DNA from 3 places in the Methylophaga nitratireducenticrescens genome. Region 1 is predicted to be linked to each of the others. Evidence: riboswitches for the same ligand, from Rfam matches in the RefSeq annotation. Region 1 holds a riboswitch; each other region holds the start of a gene.
What was found. Region 1 has a riboswitch for cyclic di-GMP ahead of Q7A_RS06820 (hypothetical protein). Riboswitches for the same ligand answer to the same signal wherever they lie in the genome.
Positions count from the first base shown of each region.

Region 2: it holds a riboswitch for cyclic di-GMP, as region 1 does, so the genes downstream of both, Q7A_RS04005 (hypothetical protein) here and Q7A_RS06820 (hypothetical protein) in region 1, are expected to answer to the same signal.
Region 3: it holds a riboswitch for cyclic di-GMP, as region 1 does, so the genes downstream of both, Q7A_RS00375 (thrombospondin) here and Q7A_RS06820 (hypothetical protein) in region 1, are expected to answer to the same signal.

Region 1 is NC_017857.3:1,399,275-1,406,637, reverse strand. It holds gene Q7A_RS06825 (hypothetical protein) at 1-445, opposite strand, end outside; cyclic di-GMP riboswitch class I at 474-559, opposite strand; gene Q7A_RS06820 (hypothetical protein) at 843-1,367, opposite strand; cyclic di-GMP riboswitch class I at 1,396-1,480, opposite strand; gene Q7A_RS06815 (undecaprenyl-phosphate glucose phosphotransferase) at 1,685-3,088, opposite strand; gene Q7A_RS06810 (mannose-1-phosphate guanylyltransferase/mannose-6-phosphate isomerase) at 3,116-4,516, opposite strand; gene galE (UDP-glucose 4-epimerase GalE) at 4,532-5,512, opposite strand; gene galU (UTP--glucose-1-phosphate uridylyltransferase GalU) at 5,760-6,617, shown strand; gene Q7A_RS06795 (beta-alanine-activating enzyme beta-propeller domain-containing protein) at 6,850-7,363, opposite strand, start outside.
Region 2 is NC_017857.3:839,558-846,920, reverse strand. It holds gene ilvD (dihydroxy-acid dehydratase) at 1-1,391, shown strand, start outside; gene Q7A_RS04005 (hypothetical protein) at 1,497-2,042, opposite strand; cyclic di-GMP riboswitch class I at 2,061-2,138, opposite strand; gene pqqA (pyrroloquinoline quinone precursor peptide PqqA) at 2,367-2,438, shown strand; gene Q7A_RS03995 (PH domain-containing protein) at 2,627-2,845, shown strand; gene Q7A_RS03990 (sirohydrochlorin chelatase) at 2,896-3,264, opposite strand; gene Q7A_RS03985 (HD domain-containing phosphohydrolase) at 3,582-4,697, shown strand; gene Q7A_RS03980 (ATP-binding protein) at 4,687-7,263, shown strand.
Region 3 is NC_017857.3:77,518-84,880, reverse strand. It holds gene ycaO (30S ribosomal protein S12 methylthiotransferase accessory factor YcaO) at 29-1,771, opposite strand; cyclic di-GMP riboswitch class I at 1,986-2,065, shown strand; gene Q7A_RS00375 (thrombospondin) at 2,083-2,841, shown strand; gene Q7A_RS00370 (GlcG/HbpS family heme-binding protein) at 2,975-3,409, opposite strand; gene miaB (tRNA (N6-isopentenyl adenosine(37)-C2)-methylthiotransferase MiaB) at 3,998-5,338, shown strand; gene Q7A_RS00360 (PhoH family protein) at 5,360-6,334, shown strand; gene ybeY (rRNA maturation RNase YbeY) at 6,331-6,795, shown strand; gene Q7A_RS00350 (HlyC/CorC family transporter) at 6,792-7,363, shown strand, end outside.

The sequences.
Region 1 (7,363 bases):
CGGGTACTGCAGAAATTGACAAGTCGTATTTTAGAACATCTGAAGTTGCATTAAAAATGTCAACACCAAAAAATGAACCGGCAGTTAATATCGCCGTAAAAACAAAGTCACCGGTGATATTGTAGTTAGTTGGTCCACCAACAACATAGCCCCCACCAGGACTAGTAAGAAGACCAAAGGCCAATTGTGCACTACTCAAACTGCTTGTTGGATTAAATGACCATTCAACTTTCACTGGTGTATCCACATCTGTTGTAACTTCAAATAATGATGTCCAAACCCCTGAAGAGGAAACAGTACCCCCAGCTAATACCGTACTGTTATTGTTAAGATCAATACTTTGGGTCGCTCCTCCCAAAGAAACAACGGTTGATAAATTCAGTGTAGCGGCGTTAGCACCAACTGAGAATAATAAAGCTATACAAAATAGCATCGCATTTTTCATAATAAATTTCCTTTAATTGAAAATTAAGCAATGCAACCCGGCCATCTTCAAATCAAACCCAGAAGATCCGTGGCTTTCCGACCTTACTTCACAGTAAGTTTGGCAACATCATCAGGAACAAAACTCCACTTCCGAAACTTTTATCTCCCAGAAACATCTCTCAGTGATGATTAAACATTACTAGCCCACTAGTAATGTTGAGAAATTGTACTCCGCAACTAGTTGCAAAATTATTTCAAAAGATTTTGTTTATCCAAAGAGGCGATCTCTAATATTACTTTTGCTTAGATGGCTTTGGCCTCGCGCCGTAACGAGATTCAATGGCAAAACGCTACAAAAAAAGGGAGCCGAAGCTCCCTTTTCTTAAAACTAACAATATTGTTAACTTAATTAGATGCTATGCAGTCGCTGTTTTCAGAGCTTGACGGCGTAAACCGAAAAAGCCCATCAAAGCTGGTGCAAACAACCATAATGCAGCTGGTACTGGCACTGCAGAGATTGACAGGTCATATTTCAAAATACCTGATGTGGCATTAAAAATATCTACAGCAAAAAATGAACCTGCAGTCAAAATAGCAGTAAAGATAAAGTCACCAGTGATATTAAAGATTGTTGGCAAACCAACATAACTACCACCAGGGCCAGAAATCAAACCAAAAGCCAATTGAGCTGAGTCCAAACTCGTTGAAGGATTAAATGACCACTCAACTCTTACAGGAGTATCAACATCCGTTGTCACATCAAACAATGATTCCCAAGAACCTGTATTAGCAACAGTACCGCCAGCAAGCACAGTGCTGTTGTTATTTAAACTGATTTCCTGAGTCGCACCTGAAGATCCGACAGTTGATAAACTCAATGTAGCCGCATTAGCACTAACCGAGAACAATAAAGCTATACAAAATAGCATCGCATTTTTCATAGTAATTTCCTTTAATTGAAAAATTAAGCAATGCAACCCAGCCATCTTCAAATCACACCTGAAGACCCGTGGCTTTCCGACCTTGCCTCACGACAAGTTTGGCGATTTAAAATAGGAACAAACTTTGTTCCTAACAAAAAAGTCCCTTAGAAACATCTCTCAAGCGACGGTTAAACAATACTGTTACTTTGTTACTAATAATGAGTCATGGAACACAAAATCTCGCTGGCTTAATTAAAACCTTTAATCAGGTGTGAATTGCTTCACAGTGTTAATGGTGAGACAGCGATGTCATACCAAAACCAGAACTCTGTGTATTAATATACATCCTTTCCCACAAAACCTCTAGTGATCGTTAATAAAATAATTTTCAGATCGAGAAGCAGTGTCCAAGTCTGTATATATTGAAGGTCGTACTTTATACGCCCTTCCATTTTATCAAGCGTATCGGTTTCTCCACGAAAGCCATTAATCTGAGCTAGCCCTGTAATCCCCGGCTTTACTTTATGACGTAGCATGTAGCCCTGAATTTTTGCTCGGTATTCTTCATTATGCGCCACAGCATGTGGTCGCGGTCCAACAATAGACATTGACCCACCTAGCGAATTAAAGAACTGTGGTAATTCATCAAGAGAGGTTCTGCGTAAAATTTTGCCAAAGTTTGTAACGCGTTGATCATTCTTTTTTGCTTGAACAACTTTATCACCATCTTCAGCAACGGTCATGGTACGAAACTTCCAGACTTTTATTTTTCCACCATCCATTCCATAGCGTGTCTGCTTGAAAAAAACCGGGCCCTTCGATGTGGCTTTTATGCCGATAGCAATAAACAACATAGGAATAGCGATAATACAAAGTATTAAAAAGCTTAAGACAACATCCTCAATGCGTTTGATTGCACTATCAATGCCGGCAAAAGGAGTTTCATAAATACTGATGGCTGTTATTCCCTGATAATCGACCCATCTGGAATTCAACAGATTAAAGGTAAACAGATCGGGAACCAGATAAACCGAAGCCGTTGTATCCGCCAGTTTTTCAGTCATTAAGCGAATACGTGCTTCAGCCGCCAACGATAAGGTGATAAACACAATATCTATTTTCCCAGATCGGCAGTCAGCGATAAGCTCTTCAATACTGCCAATAACTGTAGCCTGCTGCTCTTCTAGTCTGCGGTTTGGCGCTGGTTTGCGATCATCATAAAAACCACTGAACCGGTATCCTGTCCATTCCATTTCGTTAAACGATTTCTCAAGCCGATAACCTAATTCGGTTGCCCCAACGATTGCCACACGTCGGGTATTCAAGCCCTTAGAGCGCATTATCCCGAGCACCATGCGTACAATGGCATGCCAGGAGATCAATTCAATGGGTGTGGCGATAAACCAGATTAATATAAAAGGTGTGGCGTAAGTTTGTTCGTTAATGACAATAAGTTCAATTGCCACTAGAACGAGAATGCTTGTCCCCCAGGAAAATAATACTGCGGTGACTTCTTCACGCAGGTAAGTGCCTCGCCAGGAGCGATAAGCATCCTGAGACTCGGCAAAAAAGTGAAATAGAATAATTGAAAATAATAAAGACCAGACATGTTTTGGTTGCCACTCTATTGCAAACAAATCCATTAAAGCCAGAAATGTCACTAATATAATGGCGCTATCAATTAGCCGCGAAATGGCATTTATTTTTGAGTCGTAGTGTCTGATTTTTCCTTGCGCCATAATCTCCCTAGGCCACCTCTTGTTGTGTTATTGTCGGTTATAACTGTCTTGAAGCCGGATAATGTCATCTTCTTCCAGGTAGGCGCCGGATTGTACTTCAATAATTTCCAATGGAACTCTTCCGGGATTACGCAAACGATGAACACTGCCCAGCGGAATAAATGTTGACTCATTTTCGCCTAATAACATAACTTCATCATCACGCGTCACTTCAGCGGTTCCACTAACCACTACCCAGTGCTCAGCACGATGGTAGTGCATCTGCAAGGATAAAGATGCGCCAGGGTTCACCATAATCCGTTTAACCTGAAACCGATCCCCCATATCTACCGAATCATAATTACCCCAAGGGCGGTAACACTTGCGATGCGTATCAACTTCTTTACGGTTCAGCTTGGTCAGTTCTTCAACAATCGTTTTGACTTTTTGAGCCTGATCTTTATGTGCCACCATCACAGCATCATGGGTTTCGACAACAATTACATCGTCCAAACCTAAAACGGTCACCAGACGATTTTCACTATGAATATAGGCGTTATGTACATTTTCAACCATAACATCGCCAATCAATACATTGTTATTCGCATCTTGTGCAAAAGCCTCCCATAGAGATGACCATGAACCGACATCACTCCAGCCAGCATCAAGCGGGACAACCATCGCCTTATCGGTCTTTTCCATGACGGCATAATCAATTGAGTCACTCGGGCTTTGTGCAAAAAGTTCGGAATCAACGCGGACAAAATCAAGATCGATCACTGCTTGTTCAAGCGATTGTTTACAAAAAGACAACATTTCTGGAGAAAAGCGAGAGAGTTCGTTTATATAGGTGGAAGCCTTGAATAAAAACATCCCACTGTTCCAGAAAAAATTTCCGGCAGTAACATAGGATTCTGCTGTCGACAAATTTGGTTTTTCGATAAAGCGTTTTACTGAACTTGGTTGAGACTTTTCTTCTGCTTCAATATAGCCATAGCCGGTGTGAGCAGATTGAGGCTGAATACCAAAAGTGACAAGCTTATCTTGCTCTGCCAGTTTTTGAGCTTCTTCGATTGACTTATGAAAAGCAGGTACATCCGGAATAATATGATCAGCAGCTAACACCAGAAGTACCGGATCTTCGCCCTTTTCCATCGCTTTTAAGGCGGCCAGTGCAATAGCTGGAGCGGTATTACGTGCACAGGGCTCCAGAATAATGCCACTCGCCTTCAGGCCGATTTCCTGTAACTGTTCGGCGACCATGAAGCGGTGCTCATTGTTGCAGACAATTAACGGAGCTTCCACAGAAGCCAACCCATTTAAGCGGGTAAGCGTGCTTTGAAACATCGATGTGTCACCAAACAATGTCAAGAACTGTTTAGGTTTATTCTTGCGGGATAAAGGCCATAAACGACTTCCGGAACCACCGGATAAAATTACTGGAATCATTTCAAGTCATCCTTATTAAAATTTTTCATTTTGATGCCAAGTCCAGGCCGTCGCGATAATTGATTCAATCTCCGTAAACTTAGGCTGCCACTCTAGAGTTTCTCGTGCCATTGTTGAATTTGCTACCAAAACTGATGGATCGCCAGCTCTTGGTGGTTCAATCGTATAAGCGATATTTTGCTGAACAACCTGTTTGGCGGCTTCAATCACCTCTAAAACACTGAAACCATTTCCATTGCCTAGGTTAAAAGCAAATGCACCATCATGCTGTTGTAAATATTCTCCAGCCAGGATATGAGCGGAAGCCAAATCATTTACATGAATATAATCCCGAATACAGGTACCGTCGGGTGTGGGATAGTTATCTCCAAACACTTTTAATGCTGACGCTTTGTCAGCAATGACAGATTTAAGAATATTAGGAATTAAATGTGTTTCAGGATCGTGACGTTCACCAATCTCACCCTCAGGATCTGCACCACAAGCGTTAAAATAGCGTAATGCCACTGACCTTATACCATAAGCATGGTGATAGTCCCCCAACACGTCCTCAATCATTTTCTTTGATTGTCCGTAAGGATTAATCGGCAATCGGGAATGCTGTTCATCTATTAACGTTTGTGCAGGCATGCCAAATACCGCAGCAGTTGAGGAGAAAACGAGTTTGTCATGTCCGGTTGCAACCATTGCGTCCAACAGGTTTAGCGTACCTGAGACATTGTTTCGATAATACAAAGCAGGGTTTTGAACCGACTCCCCGACCAATGATTTGGCACAAAAATGCATTATCAAATCGAATGGCCCTGCATGTTGCAATATGCTGATTAATTTTGCGGAATCAAGAATATCGGTTTCGACAAATTGGCTCCATTTTACGGCCTCTCGATGACCAGTACTGAGATTGTCGATTACAACACTTTGATGTCCGATTAATGTTAAAGCCTTACAGATGTGTGAACCAATATAACCAGCACCGCCAAGTACTAAAACTTTCATTTTTATCCCTTATTTCACACAACTCCATTGAAAACCTTCTGAGCTAAATTCGAGGCTTCTTAACCCGATTATAAATTGAATGAGTTCCCGGGCGAAATTAAATAGTCATGTTTAATGTTTATCATTTCGTCATCCAATGATGACTTAATCTAATTTGTTTGACTGCGGAGTTGTTGAACTTCACAGCCAATTACTTTAGCTTAACGGCATCTCTTTTTTCCACAACAGTTTGATAAGGATCTCGTCAATGGCTGTAAAAAGTCTTATAAGAAAATGTTTATTCCCTGCGGCAGGTTATGGCACACGATTTCTTCCTGCAACAAAAGCAATGCCCAAAGAAATGTTACCAATTGTCAGTAAACCTTTGATTCAATATGGTGTTGAAGAAGCGATGGAGGCGGGTATTTCACAAATTGGTTTTATTACCGGCCGCGGTAAACGGGCCATTGCCGATCATTTCGACACCAGTTTCGAACTGGAACATCAAATTAAAGGTACCTCAAAAGAAAAATTTCTCGACGATATTCGTTATCTGATGGATAACTGTGAATTTGTATTTATGCGCCAACGGGAAATGTTAGGTTTGGGTCATGCCATCCTGACAGGCGAGCCGATGATTGGCAATGAGCCTTTTGCGGTCATTCTGGCTGACGATTTATGCGCCAAACCGGATGAAGGCGGTGAACGTGCTCTGAGTCAATTGGTTGCATTATATGAACGTTATCAGTGCAGCATCGTCGCGATTGAGGAAGTCCCTGCTGATGAAACCCATAGTTATGGTGTCATTTCCGGTGATGAAATCGCTCCGGGTATTTATCAAATAAAAGACATGGTTGAAAAACCCAAACCTGAAGAAGCCCCCAGCAATCTGGCAATTATCGGACGCTATATTCTGACACCGGAGATTTTTGAATATCTGCGAAAAACCAAACCCGGCACCAATGGCGAGGTTCAAATAACCGATGCCCTGCGTTTGCTGGCAAAGGATCGACTGGTTTTAGCTGTTAAATTTAAAGGTCGTCGTTTTGATTGCGGCAGCGTCGAAGGTTTTGTTGAAGCGACAAACTATTATTACGAACATGAGCATTTGAATAAATTAGCGTAAGGTAGGGTCTGTTTATCTTTCAAAGCCACCACTGCTGGCGGCTATTTTTCCGTCCTACAAGGCGTTAATGATTTGATGTAGTTGTTCTACATAAGTCATTTCCAACACCGTAGGGCGGAAAAATAGTCCCAGCCCTTCGGGTTGGGGCTGAAAATGCACCACTCCGTGTTGCTCGTCGTTTATTTAGAATGACTAAACTGCTCTCCTCGCGCCTTGATTGGTGCATTTTCAGTCACAACAGAGGCGGAGATGAAGGATCAACAAGCCCTAGTAAATCACCATCATCACTGCTTATATAAAGTACTCCATTATCTACAAACGGTGATGCAAAGATGGCCCATCCTGAATCAAGACGCCATTTTTGCTCACCGTTATTTATATCAAGTGCATACAGGTAACCATCCATTGCACCGATATAGATTTGTTCACCGGCGATGGCTGGCGAAGAAAAGATCGTTGCCTGAGCATCAAATTGCCAGAATGGTTCACCACTTTCTTTATTCAAGGCGAACACCCGGCCATCGGTTGCAGCGAAAATGATTTGCTGATTTTTCAAAGCCGGTGAAGCAAACATCCTTGACCCCGATTCAAATAACCAGACAGGTTCACCTGTTTGTAGATCCACGGCAAATAATACGCCGGCATCATTACCGACATACAACATATCATCTTCTTGATCTACCACCGGAGAAGCATCGATAGCTGCGCCGGTGTCCATTGTCCATAACACCTCGCCATCAATTGTC
Region 2 (7,363 bases), 560 kb from region 1:
CACTGGTATCCCGTGAAGTCATTGCTGATTCGATCGAGGCCGTCGCTGGCTGTCAGGGATTTGATGGACTGATCGCCATTGGCGGTTGCGATAAAAACATGCCTGGCTGTCTGATTGGCCTTGCCCGCCTCAATCGACCAGCAGTATTTATCTATGGTGGTACGATTCAACCTGGTGCAGGTCATACCGACATTGTTTCTGTATTTGAGGCAGTTGGACAGCATGCCCGGGGAGATATGACGTCTGCTGAATTGCAGCAAGTTGAAAAAACGGCCATTCCCGGTGCCGGATCGTGTGGTGGCATGTACACAGCCAACACCATGGCTTCAGCAATTGAAGCATTGGGTATGAGTCTGCCAAACAGTTCGGCACAAGAAGCAGTGTCTCTCTCCAAAACAGAGGATTGCCGCAGAGCAGGCGCTGCAGTGATGTATATGCTCGAACACGACATTAAACCCACCGATATCATGACCCGGCAGGCTTTTGAAAATGCAATTACCACCCTCATTGCGCTGGGAGGTTCGACAAATGCGGTTTTACATATGTTGGCGATGGCCCATGCGGTGGATGTTGAACTCACATTAGATGATTTCGCCCGAATCGGCCGTCAAGTCCCTGTGCTGGCTGACCTGCGTCCCAGCGGCAAATACATGATGTCGGAACTGATTGCTATCGGGGGTATTCAGCCATTGATGAAAGATCTGTTGGATCGTGGCTTGTTACATGGCGATTGCCTGACCGTAACAGGTAAAACCCTGGCGGAAAATCTGGCCGATGTAGCGCCCTATCCTGCCGATCAGGATATTATTCGTCCATTTGACCAGCCCATCAAAAAAGACAGCCATCTGGTCATTCTTAAAGGTAATTTAGCCCCAGAAGGCGCTGTCGCTAAAATCACCGGCAAGGAAGGGTTACGTTTTACCGGTAAAGCCCGGGTGTTCCATTCTGAAGAAGAGGCACAGCAGGACATTTTGAATGGCACTGTGGTGAAAGGTGATGTCATCGTTATCCGTTATGAGGGTCCAAAAGGCGGCCCCGGTATGCGGGAAATGCTTAGTCCTACTTCAGCAGTTATCGGCAAAGGTCTTGGTAACGAAGTTGCGTTAATAACCGATGGTCGTTTCTCAGGTGGAAGTCATGGTTTTGTGGTTGGACACATAACCCCTGAAGCTTTTGATGGCGGCCCGATTGCACTGATTGAAAACGGTGATCAAATTACCATTGATGCGGAAACGGCTGAAATCACCCTTCACCTGAGCGACAGCGATATCGATAAAAGACGCATGGCATGGAAACCTATCCCTCCCCGCTATACGCGCGGGCTTTTAGCGAAATATGCCCATACTGTCTCCTCAGCTTCTGAAGGCGCCGTCACAGACAAAAACTTATGAACAGAAGATCAAGTAAGAAAGATTGTGGAATAGCACAATGCATTTTGTAATAAAAAAGCCGTGATGTTGTTCCACATCACGGCTTTTTACTTAACACGTTAAAAATTATGCGGCTTTATTTTTGGCCCTATAACGAAGCCCAATGAAACCAAATAACGCAGGAGCAAACAAAAATACAGCAGCTGGAATTGGAACAGCAGATGGATTGATGTCTAGCGATACAATAGTATCCGTATTGAATGAAAGCCCTTGCCAGTTTACCCAAATTTCATCTGCAAGCACTGTTATAAGCGACAAATCAAAACCACTCATGTTTGTCGATGGATTGATAGAAACTGAAGTGAAATCAGCAATTAAACCAAATGTGTCGGTGAGTTTAAAACCATTGAAGCCTGAAGAGTTCCAATATGATGATGATGAAAAATCGATAAGTAGATTCGTATCAGAGATGTCTAATGTAGCCATATTATCTGCTACATTATTGACCTCAATGCCAGCACCAACTACGACATCGCCATTGTCAGCATTAGAATAAGGAGAAGACATCGTTGGGAAGTAGTATTGATAAGTAAGGGTCTGGCCCGTTAAAAAAGCAGAATGTGCGTTAAATGACATCAGAAGTAACAAGGGGAGCAAGAGTAATTTTTTCATCGCGTTTTTCCTTTCTAATCATGCAGCCCAGCCCTGTTAAGTTCAACAGCTGAAGCTTTCCGTCCCAGGCTCACGCTAGGTTTGGCAAATTATAAAAAAAGAGTGATCAAATCACAGTTTTTTTATACATGATCGTTAGGGAATGCAATACTGTACTTTGGTACAAATTTGTTTTTTTCTTTCAAACGCCTTCCCAAACAAACACGACCTGCCTAAGGAAAATACTGACACATCCCGAGAAATATCCGCTATTGTTAATAGGGCCCGATGTCTTATCATTTTTAACTGCAGCAAATAGTTTTTCTCTTTTAAGGAATTATGATCATGTGGACTAAACCAGAATATTCAGATATGCGTTTCGGCTTTGAAGTAACAATGTACATTTGTAACCGTTAAGCCAAAAAACCTGAATCTAGAAAGCTTCTTTAAGGTAATATTGATCAGATAAGAAAGCTTGACTGATTTAGCAAAACGATCAAACTCCAGTGAATTCGTATCACTGGAGTTTTTTTATGTATATACAATTATTCCTCGCTATTTGATGCGATTACTTATGTTCATTCAACATATACTGGAGAACCGCTATGTCATCCATTCCACAATGCCGCATTGAAAGAGCGGGTTCTGAAACCGAAACTTTTTTTATCATTCATCAAAATATTGATGGTGAGCAGCAAATGTTAAGTAAGCAGTTTGCCAGTCATCAGCAGGCATTGGACTATATCCTGGTCCAGGGCTGGCAGGTTGAGCGTGAGAGAGCTGAAGATTCGATGATCATTGCTTCCAGATTCTTAAAGCCTTGATTGCAATAGATTGCATTGGCAACTAATTTTCTTCGGCTGTTAATAAACACCTAGACTGCATTTACGGCAGTAGCTTTCAACATATCGATCATGGCTGTTGACGCGCCAATATGTTGAGCAATCTGAATTTCTACATCCGGAAAATTCGGACGAACTGCATCTACATCGTGAGGAATGTCTTCGGTTACATGACGTCCGGAATTTAGAAAATAAGGTAAAACAGTGATTTGACGAGCGCCATCACGCACGCAGTTTTCAATCCCATCCGCAATCAACGTATCGGCAAGTTCCAGAAATGCGGCTTGCACAATATCGTAATGTTCGGCGCATTCCGTTTTTAATTTTTCAGCCAGTGCAATGACTTCATCATTTGAACGCTGGCGTCTGCTGCCATGGGCAATAAGTAATAATGCTTTCATCTATATATAGTCCGGTTTTGAATGTGAATTATGTGTGAATAGTTTTAATGATATTGCCAGAATTAGTTCTCTTTGAGCTTGATTGAGCTCCATTCAAAAGCACTATCCAGTTGCTTTTGAGGAACATCACAAAGTATTCATGACCACTCGAAACGTAAATAGAATGGACAGCTACGAACTCTGTCAGCATAATGCGGAAATAAGAAACGATTGTATTTAAACAAAATAACAGACACGGATTCAAGGATATGACTTCTGTTAATAAAACTGCCAAAGCAGGGATGTGACGGAAGGGCAAGCTTGATGAGGAACGTGTCTTGGCAAACCAATATGGTCGTCCTGACAATTTAAAACCTTATGAATCAGCAAGGAGACTGAGTATTCTTAAGAAGACCAAAGAGGTATTGATCATCGATGATCAATCAACCGGCAGAACTATTTTAGAAAAGATAGTCCAGCAAATTGGTGAAAATATTCACGTCACGGCGTTAAGTAACTCTACTGAGGCACTTCAATGGCTGAGTCAACATGAGGCCGATTTAATTGTAACGGATTATCGTATGCCGGAAATTGATGGCATCGAATTTATTCGTCGTGTGCGCCAGATGCCTGCTTTGCAAAGTGTTCCCATCATGATGATTACTGTCGTCAGCGAAAAAGCCGTGCGTTATGACGCACTGGATGCTGGGGCTACTGCTTTCCTCACCCGCCCCATTGATCAAATTGAATGTCGTACCAGTTGTCGTAATCTTTTACAGATGCACGAGCAACACCTGATCATTGAAGACCGTGCCAATTGGTTGGCACGCCAGGTAGAAATTGCTACTGAGCAGATTATTTTGCGTGAAAAAGAGACCATTATTCGTCTGGCCAAGGCGGGTGAATATCGTGATGAAGGGACCGGAAATCACGTTATTCGAATGGCGAAATACTCCCGTTTTATTGCTGAAGCATTAGGCGTTTTCGATGAACAGCAATGTGAGGATCTTGAATATGCGGCTCCCATGCACGACATCGGCAAAATCGGAATTCCTGATAACATTCTGCTAAAGCCGGGCAAGCTGGATCCGGAAGAATGGGAAATCATGAAAACGCACACTACTATCGGTCATGAAATACTTTCTGATAGTCAATCGAAGTACATGCATATTGGTGCGGTCATCGCGTTGCATCATCACGAACGCTATGATGGAAAAGGCTATCCTTCTCAATTAAAAGGCGAAGAAATTCCACTTATTGCCAGAGTCGTTTCTGTCGCCGATATCTATGATGCATTGGTTTCGGAACGGCCTTATAAAAAAGCCTGGTCAAATGAAGATGCCTGTCGTTACATCGAGCAAAGCGCGGGGACACAACTCGACCCAAGATGTGTTCAGGCGTTTTTTGACCGGATAGATGCCATCCAGCAAATTCAAGCCGAGTATGCTGATTAAATCTCCAGCAATGAATGATCGTTATGCACAGCCCCAGCAAAAAAATCTGCTCAGCCGGTTTTTAGACAAAATACCCAAAACGGGTGACAGCGAACCCGAACAAGCGATCAAAATCCGACTGACTTTGGGTATTGCTTTATTAATTTATTTTTGTCTGCCATGGGGCACTGACAGAACTTTCTCAGAAAATATTGACAGCCTGCCAAGTCTGATTACGTTGGTCTATTACTTACTGGCAGTTGTCATTGCAGTCGCTTTGATTCTCAACCCAAGGCCATCCCCCATCAGAAGGGTCTGTGGTATTTTGCTGGATTTGACTGCACTATCAGTTGTTATGTTGATCGCGGGTGAGCAGAGTGTCTTTTTGTTCGTTTTATATCTATGGGTGATTTTGGGTAATGGTTTCCGTTATGGCGTGAATTACCTATATATCTCGCTGATAGTGGGTATTCTGGGTTTTTCGTATGCCATTATAAATGGGGAATATTGGCAGCACTCTCAGCATGAACCGTTTGGTTACAGTCTGATGTTTTTGTTACTTATCATTCCGCTTTATTCAGCTTTTCTGATCAAAAAACTGCATGTCGCAATTGCTTTGTCAAAGCAGGCAAATGAAGCAAAAAGTCGATTTCTGGCCAATATGTCTCACGAATTACGTACGCCGCTTAATGGGGTAATTGGTATTGCAGATCTGATGGCGGAGACCCAGCTGAATAAGCAACAACATGATTTTGTTAAAATCATGAAAACGTCAGCACATACTTTGCTCAGCCTGATTGAAAATGTTTTAGATATCTCCAAAATCGAAGCTGGCAAGATTTTAATCAGCGATAAAAAATTTGATTTACACCAACTGTTAAACAGCGTGATTGGCATGCAAAAGCCAATGGCAATCAGTAAAGGCTTACACATTAATTGCTATATTGATCCCGCTCTGCCCTTTTCGATAAACGGTGATTTACAACATCTACGGCAAGTTTTAATCAATCTTATCGGTAATAGTATTAAATTTACTGATCAGGGTGCCGTTAAACTCTCAGCTCAACCAATCCAACACAAATCAAATCAAAATTTGTGGATCCGCTTTGAGATAAGTGATACCGGGATAGGCATCCCTCAGGAGGCTCTGCAACGTATCTTTGATGACTTCACGCAGATATCACCTGATACATTGAATAAAGGTGGCACCGGTTTAGGCACCACTATCGCCAAAGAGCTGGTTGAGCTGATGGGAGGTGAAATTGGGGTAACCAGCGAAGTGGGTGAAGGCACCCTGTTCTGGTTTGAAATGCCTTTCACTGCCAATGAACCAAATGAATTAACTTTATCTGAGAGCCCTATGCTGATTTTAAGCACCGATTCACTGCATGACCTTATTAAACCTGTTATCAATGACTGGTCAGTGAATTACCAACATGTAGACACCACCGCCAAAGCATTTTCAGTATTGATTCGAGCAGCAGAGGAGCAATCGCCTTATCAAACCGTTATGATTGATCAGGATTGTATGCATGACATCGATCCGATTCAATTTGCCAATATGATCCATGGTGAACCTTTACTTGCCAATACAGCACTGATTCTGTTGAATCCATCAGATTTCAGTAAACAGGATCCAAGACTGCGCCATCATTTTATTTCCATTGTGCATGATGTTAAGGAAAAACCTGTTCTATTTAATGCCATCCACGCGGCGCAGAGCAATCATGCCATTCAGGATGAAAAAGTCATTACCCTGGCTCAGCACTACGCAGCTCAATCTTACGCTAAATCTTTAAATATTCTTATCGCAGAGGATAACCTGGTCAATCAGCAGGTGTTGGAAGGTATTCTTCGCCATGCAGGACATCAGGTCATTCTGGCCAGTAGTGGCGAACAGGCGCTGGATGTTCTCAGTCAACAAATTGACAGTATTGAAATGCTGATTCTGGATATGAATATGCCGGATTACAGCGGAACCGAAGTTATCCGCGCCATGCGTTATATGGATACTGGGCATGATATTCCGATTATCATACTGACGGCGGATGCGACACCTCAGGCTAAACAACGTTGTCTGGAAGCGGGAGCAAATGAGTTTCTAACCAAACCAATAGATTCCCGTTCATTGCTGGAATCCGTAGCCCGTCTGGCTCTGGAACATCAAATCAATGTAAAACCTGGCAAAGTAAGCGGCCAGTCTAAAGTTTCTTCAGAACAATGGTGTGACCATCAGGTTTTGCTCGAACTTTCCGAGTTAGGGGGCGGTGAAGCCTTTTTACAGCTTTTGCTAAATGGTTATAAAGAAGATGGCACCAAACACCTGCAATTGATTCTGCAATCAGCCCATGATGATTACCTGACCTATCGTGAAAGCCTTCATGCTTTGAAAGGTTCATCTTCTGAATTAGGTGCGAATAAAGTTGCTGAGCTTTGTCGTCAGGGAGAGTCTTTTAAACCTTTCGATATTGGCTCTGCTGAATTACTTCTTTTGACCGAAAAACTGGAACATGCTTTTACACAAACACTGACTGAATTAGAGGTTGCCCTTAAGCTTCAAGGGCAATCGCAAAAAGCGGATCATTAATACCTGTTTTTATCTTTCATCACGACGCTGTGGCTAAAGATAATTCCAGCACTGTGAGTTATGACTGATAATGCCTCACATCACTGAACGTTTTGTGAAG
Region 3 (7,363 bases), 1.3 Mb from region 1:
GCAGTCCTGTCATGACTCTCAGCTGTATTTATTTCCAGTTATAACGCTTGGCTTGCTGAAGTTTCTCATAGCCTGCCAGTAATGCATTATGCCGTTCAAACCCGTCCAGACTGAGGCCGGGGCAATGCAGGTTGTGGAACAGTTTTTCGCCTTCGACGATCTGAATGCCGTCATCGACATTTTGCTGACCGTACATTAAAGCCAGGCCTTTGCTGTATTCAGCGTAATCGCGTTCATCATCCCATTTGATTTCCAGCAGTGCCTTCAGGCAACGGTAAAACAAAATGTTTTCTTCGCTGGCCTGATCCAAAGCCAGACACCAATCAATCCAGTCAATCGCTTCTTCATCTTCCAAGGCCAGATAGAGCATGGCTTTGAGTTCGCCAAGACGAAGCTCTGACCATAGCGTACCGGGATCTGCAGCCAGCCCAATAAACGGTGCGACGGGTGTTTGATCGTTATAACCGCCTTCATCCAGGCGATCCAGAATATCCTGCCATTGTTCCGGGTCACCATCCTTAAGGGTCAGGAAATCCTCGCGGAATAATGCGCCTTCATTATTGTTTTCCCACACCAGTTCATCGATCGGATAAATATCCGACATGCCCGGCACCAGAATACGGCAGGCGTAGACATCAAGGTGATTGTAATCGGCAATGTAAATATCAAAACCAAGCTCATGGATTTTGTCTGTCAGGAATTTGAATTCATCAGCTGTGGCGTCATCATAATCCCAGTCAAAGAAATCAAAATCCGGTGTTTCCCGGAAAAAGTCATAAGAAAGATAACCACTGGAATCAATAAAGTGCATTTCCAGATTGGCGGATGAAGCCACTTCATCAAGATCAAATGTGGGTGGGTGGAAAACATCCAGCTGATCCAACCCACGTCCTTGCAGTAATTCAGTAACAGTACGTTCCAATGACACTTCAAAACTCGGATGTGCACCAAATGAGGCAAATACAGAACCATCTTTTGGATTAATCAGTGTGACGGACATCACCGGAAATTGACCGCCCAGAGAGGCATCGGCCACTTTTAAATGATAGCCATGATCACGCAGTTCCTGCAAGGCCTGCTGGATTTTTGGGTAACGGTTTAATACTTCATCTGGTACTTCGGGCAGACAGATACCTTCAGCAATGATTTTGTTTTTCACATAGCGTTCAAAAACTTCAGATAAGCCCTGAACCCGGGCTTCGTTCTGGGTATTACCGGCCGACATGCCATTGCTGACGTAAATATTGCCGATAAGGTTGACTGGAATATAACGAACTTCACCATCTCCAAGGCGCTGATAAGGTACAGCACAGATACCACGTTCGCCATCGCCAGAATTGGTATCAAACAGCATATCCGGCGTCAGTTCATTTTCCGGATCAAAATATTTCCACAGGCTTTCATCCATCAAGCCCTCAGGCATTTCATCGCCATCCATATCAAACCAGCGTTCGTTGGGATAATGCACAAATTCACTATTGCTGTGATGTTCGCCCAGATAGAAGTCGGCAAAGAAATAATTGCCGCTGAGCCGTTCGAAATATTCCCCCAACGCACTGGCAAGACAGGCTTTTTCGCTGCTGCCTTTGCCATTGGTAAACATTAAAGGACAGGTTTTATCGCGGATATGGACTGAATAAACATTGCTGACCGGGTTAAGCCAAGAGGCCTCTTCGATATCAAAACCAAATGATTTTAATTTGGCCTGCATGGTGGCGATACTGGTTTCCAGATCACGGTCCTTGCCCTTGATAAAAGTTTGTTCTGACATTGTATTTGCTCCTGGGAACAGGTCTGGAAAATAAACGTGAAGGAAAGCCTAACAGACAAAATGAATATTGCGAGGTTTATTCGGTTGTGGCAGAAAGATGTTTTTGCCATAAATCTCATCTGTCTGAATTATCTTGAAATTTTTTGTTGTCAACCGGTTTAACCTTGGTTAATAATTTACATGGGCTTAATAGCTAAGCCTAAACGATTTGTGTCTAAATATTTGCCAAACTTAATGTGAGTTAAGGACGGAAAGCTACGGGTCTATTGGATGATAGACGGCTGGGTTGCACAAATTTAGGAGTGTCTAGGATGAAAACAATCTCTTTAATAGCCTGCGCGTTTGCTTTCACGGCAACATCGGCAGTTGCGGAAACTGTACCTGTCGATCTATCAACCTGGAGTACGCCGGATAGCAATGGCAACTGGAATGTTGCTGGCGATAATAACAGTGTGCTTCAAACTATAAATGGTCAGCCGACAGTATTTTTAAATGGTCTCAATCAAACTTCTTATACGTTAGATGGAACCTGGCGAGTCAATACCACTGGCGATGATGACTTTATCGGCTTTGTTTTTGGTTACCAGAATCCTTCTCAGTATTATCTTCTGGATTGGAAACAACGTGCACAGAGCGGTGGTGGCGGAGTTGCACAAGCCGGTTTTCGTATTCTCAAAGTGGATTCTGATACGGCTATTCCAAACATAGAGTTCTGGCCGGCCAACAGTTCGGCTTTCACTCTACTGGATAGTAATTTGGGAACTGATAAAGGTTGGAAAGATAATACAAGCTACTCTTTTCATCTCGATTTTTTTACTACGCCAGGGCAATTCAGTGTGGAAGTGAAACAAGGAGAGCTGACGCTTTGGGATACAGTAGTATTGGATACCAGCTTTACATCCGGACAGTTCGGTTTTTATAACTATTCTCAAGCTCAGGTCCAATATGCCGGTTTTACCCAGAAGCTGGTTGAGCCGCCAAGCGAAGTTCCTCTGCCTGCAGCTGTATGGATGTTTGCACCTGCTTTGATGGGCTTTTTAGGGTTGCGACGTCGTCAGACAAAAGCTTAAAACGTAGCGTAATAAAGGGAGTCATGTATTAAAGCATGACTCCCTATTTATTACGTGTGAAGATCAGAGAACGATCAGTTACAGGCTGTCACTACACTATCAGTGAAATGATGTGACTCCTCGTCAAAAAGTTCTATGTCCTCCACGGATGTTCCGGTAAGTCACAAACACCTATGGTTTCAACGCCTGCACGAGCAACCAGATCATCATTCTCAACCGAGCTTCCGCTGACTCCAATTGCCCCAGACATAAAGCCTTCGTCATCCACAATTGGTACGCCCCCCGGAAAAGTAATCATGCCATCATTCGAGTGCTCGATGCCATATAAAGGCTGACCCGGTTGGGATAATTGGCCGATCTCACCACTGGGCATACCAAAATATACAGCGGTACGCGCTTTTTTGATGGCAATATCAATACTGCCGACCCAGGCATCATCCATACGATAGAATGCTTTAAGCGCGCCACCAGAATCAACTACGGCAATGCACATACGAGTGCCTGTTGATTCAGCTTTTTTGAGTGCACCATCAATCGCTTTTTTTGCCGATTCTGAAGTAACGTGCATGGTTATCTCCTTATTGAATTGTTGGATAGGGAGCGGTTGAAAATTTTTTTCAACAGCAGTTTTTCACAAAAGAAACAGGATCCAGACAGGGATTATGACATACAGCAAAGTGAGTATACGGATATGGCACTTTACAACGTTAAAGCTACACAGAAACAAAAGCATTAACATAAGTCAAATGAAACCATGACGTTTGAAGGGAAGAAAAACTTATCAAACAATCCCCTGTTTTAATACTGAATTATGTTGATAGGAGTATTTGTAATGTCCGGCAGAGACTGTGAAGGGCGTCAGTTTGTTCAGCATGAATGTCGCCAGATATGAGATGACAATGTATGTTGAAATTAGAAAACTACTGAGCGTCTACCACCAGCAATTTTATCTGAAATCTGCGGCTATCGGATTTCGCTAGACTTTGCCGAAGTGTGACAAAAGGGAAACGCAAGAAGGAAATTGTTTACTATTGGCTTTATTTTGCAGATGTTTGATGCAAGCCAGCTATTTTTTGCGTGAACAAAAACAATCACTTGTCTGTACTCTGTGGCGTAAAAAGCGTATGCTGTGCGCCCTTTATCACTGACTGATTTTATGGCTGGAAAACTTTTTATCAGAACCTTTGGCTGCCAGATGAACGAGTACGATTCGAACAAGATGGCCGAGGTACTTGCTGCGTCACATCAATTGGAAACAACCGATATCGCTGAAGAAGCCGATGTGTTGTTGCTCAATACCTGTTCGATCCGTGAAAAAGCCCAGGAAAAAGTTTTTCATCAACTGGGGCGCTGGAAGCGCTGGAAAGATAAAAAACCGCATCTGGTGATTGGCGTTGGCGGTTGTGTGGCCAGTCAGGAAGGTGAGGCGATCCGTAAACGTGCGCCTTATGTAGACCTGATCTTTGGACCTCAAACTTTGCATCGTTTGCCAACCATGTTGGATGACGTCAGAAAAAATCATAAACCGGAAATTGATATCTCGTTTCCAGAAATCGAAAAATTCGATAATTTGCCAGCGCCTAAAGCGGATGGTCCAACAGCATTTGTTTCCATCATGGAGGGTTGCAGCAAGTACTGCACATTCTGCGTTGTACCGTATACCCGTGGTGAAGAAGTCAGCCGTCCAGTGGGTGCAGTGTTGCGTGAGATTCGACAACTGGCCACCCAGGGCGTGCGTGAAGTCAATCTGTTAGGACAAAACGTTAACGCCTATCGCGGCATTATTGAAGATGACGAAACCGCTGATCTGGCGTTATTGATTCACTATGTCGCGGCAATTGAAGGTATTGAGCGAATTCGCTTTACTACCTCGCATCCGGTGGAATTTTCCGATTCATTGATCGAAGCGTTTGCCGAAATCCCGGAATTGGTCAACCACCTGCATTTACCGGTGCAGTCCGGCTCAGATCGAATTCTGACGATGATGAAACGCGGTCATACTGTCGCGCAATATATTGAAAAAATTGAACGGGTGAAAAAAATCCGTCCCAATCTGAGTATGTCGAGCGATTTTATTGTCGGATTTCCGAATGAAACCGAAGAAGATTTCAACGCGACGATGGCGTTGATTAATCAGATAGGTTTTGATCACTCTTTTAGCTTTATATATAGCGCGCGACCTGGCACACCAGCAGCTATGTTTAATGATTCAGTTTCTGATGAAGAGAAGAAACAGCGTCTGCAAATCATGCAGGATCGTTTGCGTGAGCTAGAAAATGCTGTCAGTGAATCGATGCTTGGTACGGTGCAGCGTGTTTTGGTAGAGCGTGCTGCACATCGCGATGCAGGTGAAATAGCCGGCAGAACCGAAAATAACCGGGTGGTGAATTTTCCCGGTGATATGGCGCTGGTGGGCAAGTTTGTCGATGTGCGCGTCACAGAGGCACATACCAACTCCTTGCGAGGAGAACTTCTTGCTGATAGCGTTATCCTCTAACGCCTTTTTGGAATCTAATTTGTGGTCACTCCAGCTGTTACAGTTGACACGATAAGCTTTGAATTAAGTCCTGCGGACAATCCCCGCCTAGCCAATTTATGTGGTCATCTGGATGAACATATCCGGATGATGGAACGTGGATTTGGCGTGGAAATCAATAATCGCGGTGGCAAGTTCCAGATCATCGGTAAGCCGGAGATTCTGGCTGAAGTACAGGATGTGATACACACTCTGTATGCCGACACCGCCCAATCTGTTCTGGAACCGGAACAAGTCCATCTCGCGATTCGCGAATCGGGTGGTACTGAAACCACCGGTTTTGAAGAAGAAAAAGAAGTTACCATCAAAACCAAACGCGGCCTGATTAAGGCGCGTGGTGAAAATCAACAAGCCTATTTGCGCCGTGTAATGACGCATGACATCAACTTTGGTGTGGGACCTGCCGGTACTGGTAAAACTTATCTTGCCGTTGCCTGTGCAGTTGAAGCTCTGGAACGTGATTTTGCCAGACGGATTGTATTAGTCAGGCCTGCAGTTGAAGCCGGTGAACGTCTGGGTTTCCTGCCGGGTGATTTGGCTCAGAAAGTGGACCCGTATTTACGGCCTTTATTTGATGCGCTCTATGAAATGCTAGGTTTTGAACGGGTTGCCAAACTGATTGAACGCAATGTGATCGAAGTGGCACCCCTGGCATATATGCGTGGCCGTACTTTGAACGAATCGTTTATTATTCTGGATGAAGCACAGAACACCACGGTTGAGCAGATGAAAATGTTTCTGACTCGTCTGGGATATAACTCGACAGCGGTGATCACCGGTGATATTACTCAGGTGGATTTGCCGGGTTCAACCCGTTCAGGTCTGCGTCATGCCATTGAAGTCTTAAAAGATATTGAAGGCATTGGCTTTACTTTTTTCCAGGCAAAAGACGTGGTGCGTCATTCGCTGGTGCAGAAAGTTATTCTGGCTTACGAAAAGGCTGAAACAAAGTCGTGAACGTCATTATCGATCTGCAGCAGGCAACTGATGCAGATGTGCCATCTGAACAACAATTTCAACGCTGGGCCAGTGCTGCGCTGGCTGAAGTCAACGAAGACTGTGAATTAACTATTCGCCTGGTGGATGAAACCGAAAGTGCCGAATTGAATAATGATTATCGCGGCAAAAACTATCCGACCAATGTTTTATCTTTTCCCTTTGAGTCACCTGTGCCGTTAGAACCTGTGTTATTAGGCGATCTGGTGCTGTGTGTTCCGGTGGTAGAGCGTGAAGCTGCCGAGCAAGAAAAAACCACTAACGATCATTGGGCACATTTAATTGTGCATGGTTGTTTGCATTTACTTGGCTATGATCATATTGAAGACGATGAGGCAGAATTAATGGAATCGTTGGAAATTAAAATTTTACAAAAGCTTGATATTAACAATCCTTATACAGAGCAGAGGGTTACATCATGAGTGAGGGACGACCGAGTCGCTCAGACAGTCCAGTTTCCTGGGTGCGAAAATTAAGTAATCTGTTCCTGGAACCTAAAGACCAGGAACAGTTGATTGAATTACTACGCAATGCTTCTGAACGGCATATTCTCGATGCCGAAGCCTTGTCGATTGTCGAAGGCGCTTTGAGCGTCTCACAGATGCAAGCTCGCGACATTATGATTCCACGTTCTCAAGTGGTGATGGTTTCCCGAGATGCGCCACCGGAAGAAACACTTAAGCTGGTCACAGAAACATCGCATTCACGTTTTCCGGTGATTGATGATGATCGTGATGATGTTATCGGAATTTTGCTGGCCAAGGATCTGCTGGCGGCAGTGGTCAGCTCTGGTGAGTTTAATTTTGATCTGCGTGAATTGTTACGTCCGGCGGTGTTTATCCCGGAAAGTAAGCGTCTAAATGTACTGCTGCGTGAATTTCGCGCCCGTCGTAATCATATGGCAATCGTTGTTGATGAATATGGCGGTGTGGCCGGCATGATTACCATCGAAAACGTGCTTGAACAAATTGTTGGTGAAATTGAAGACGA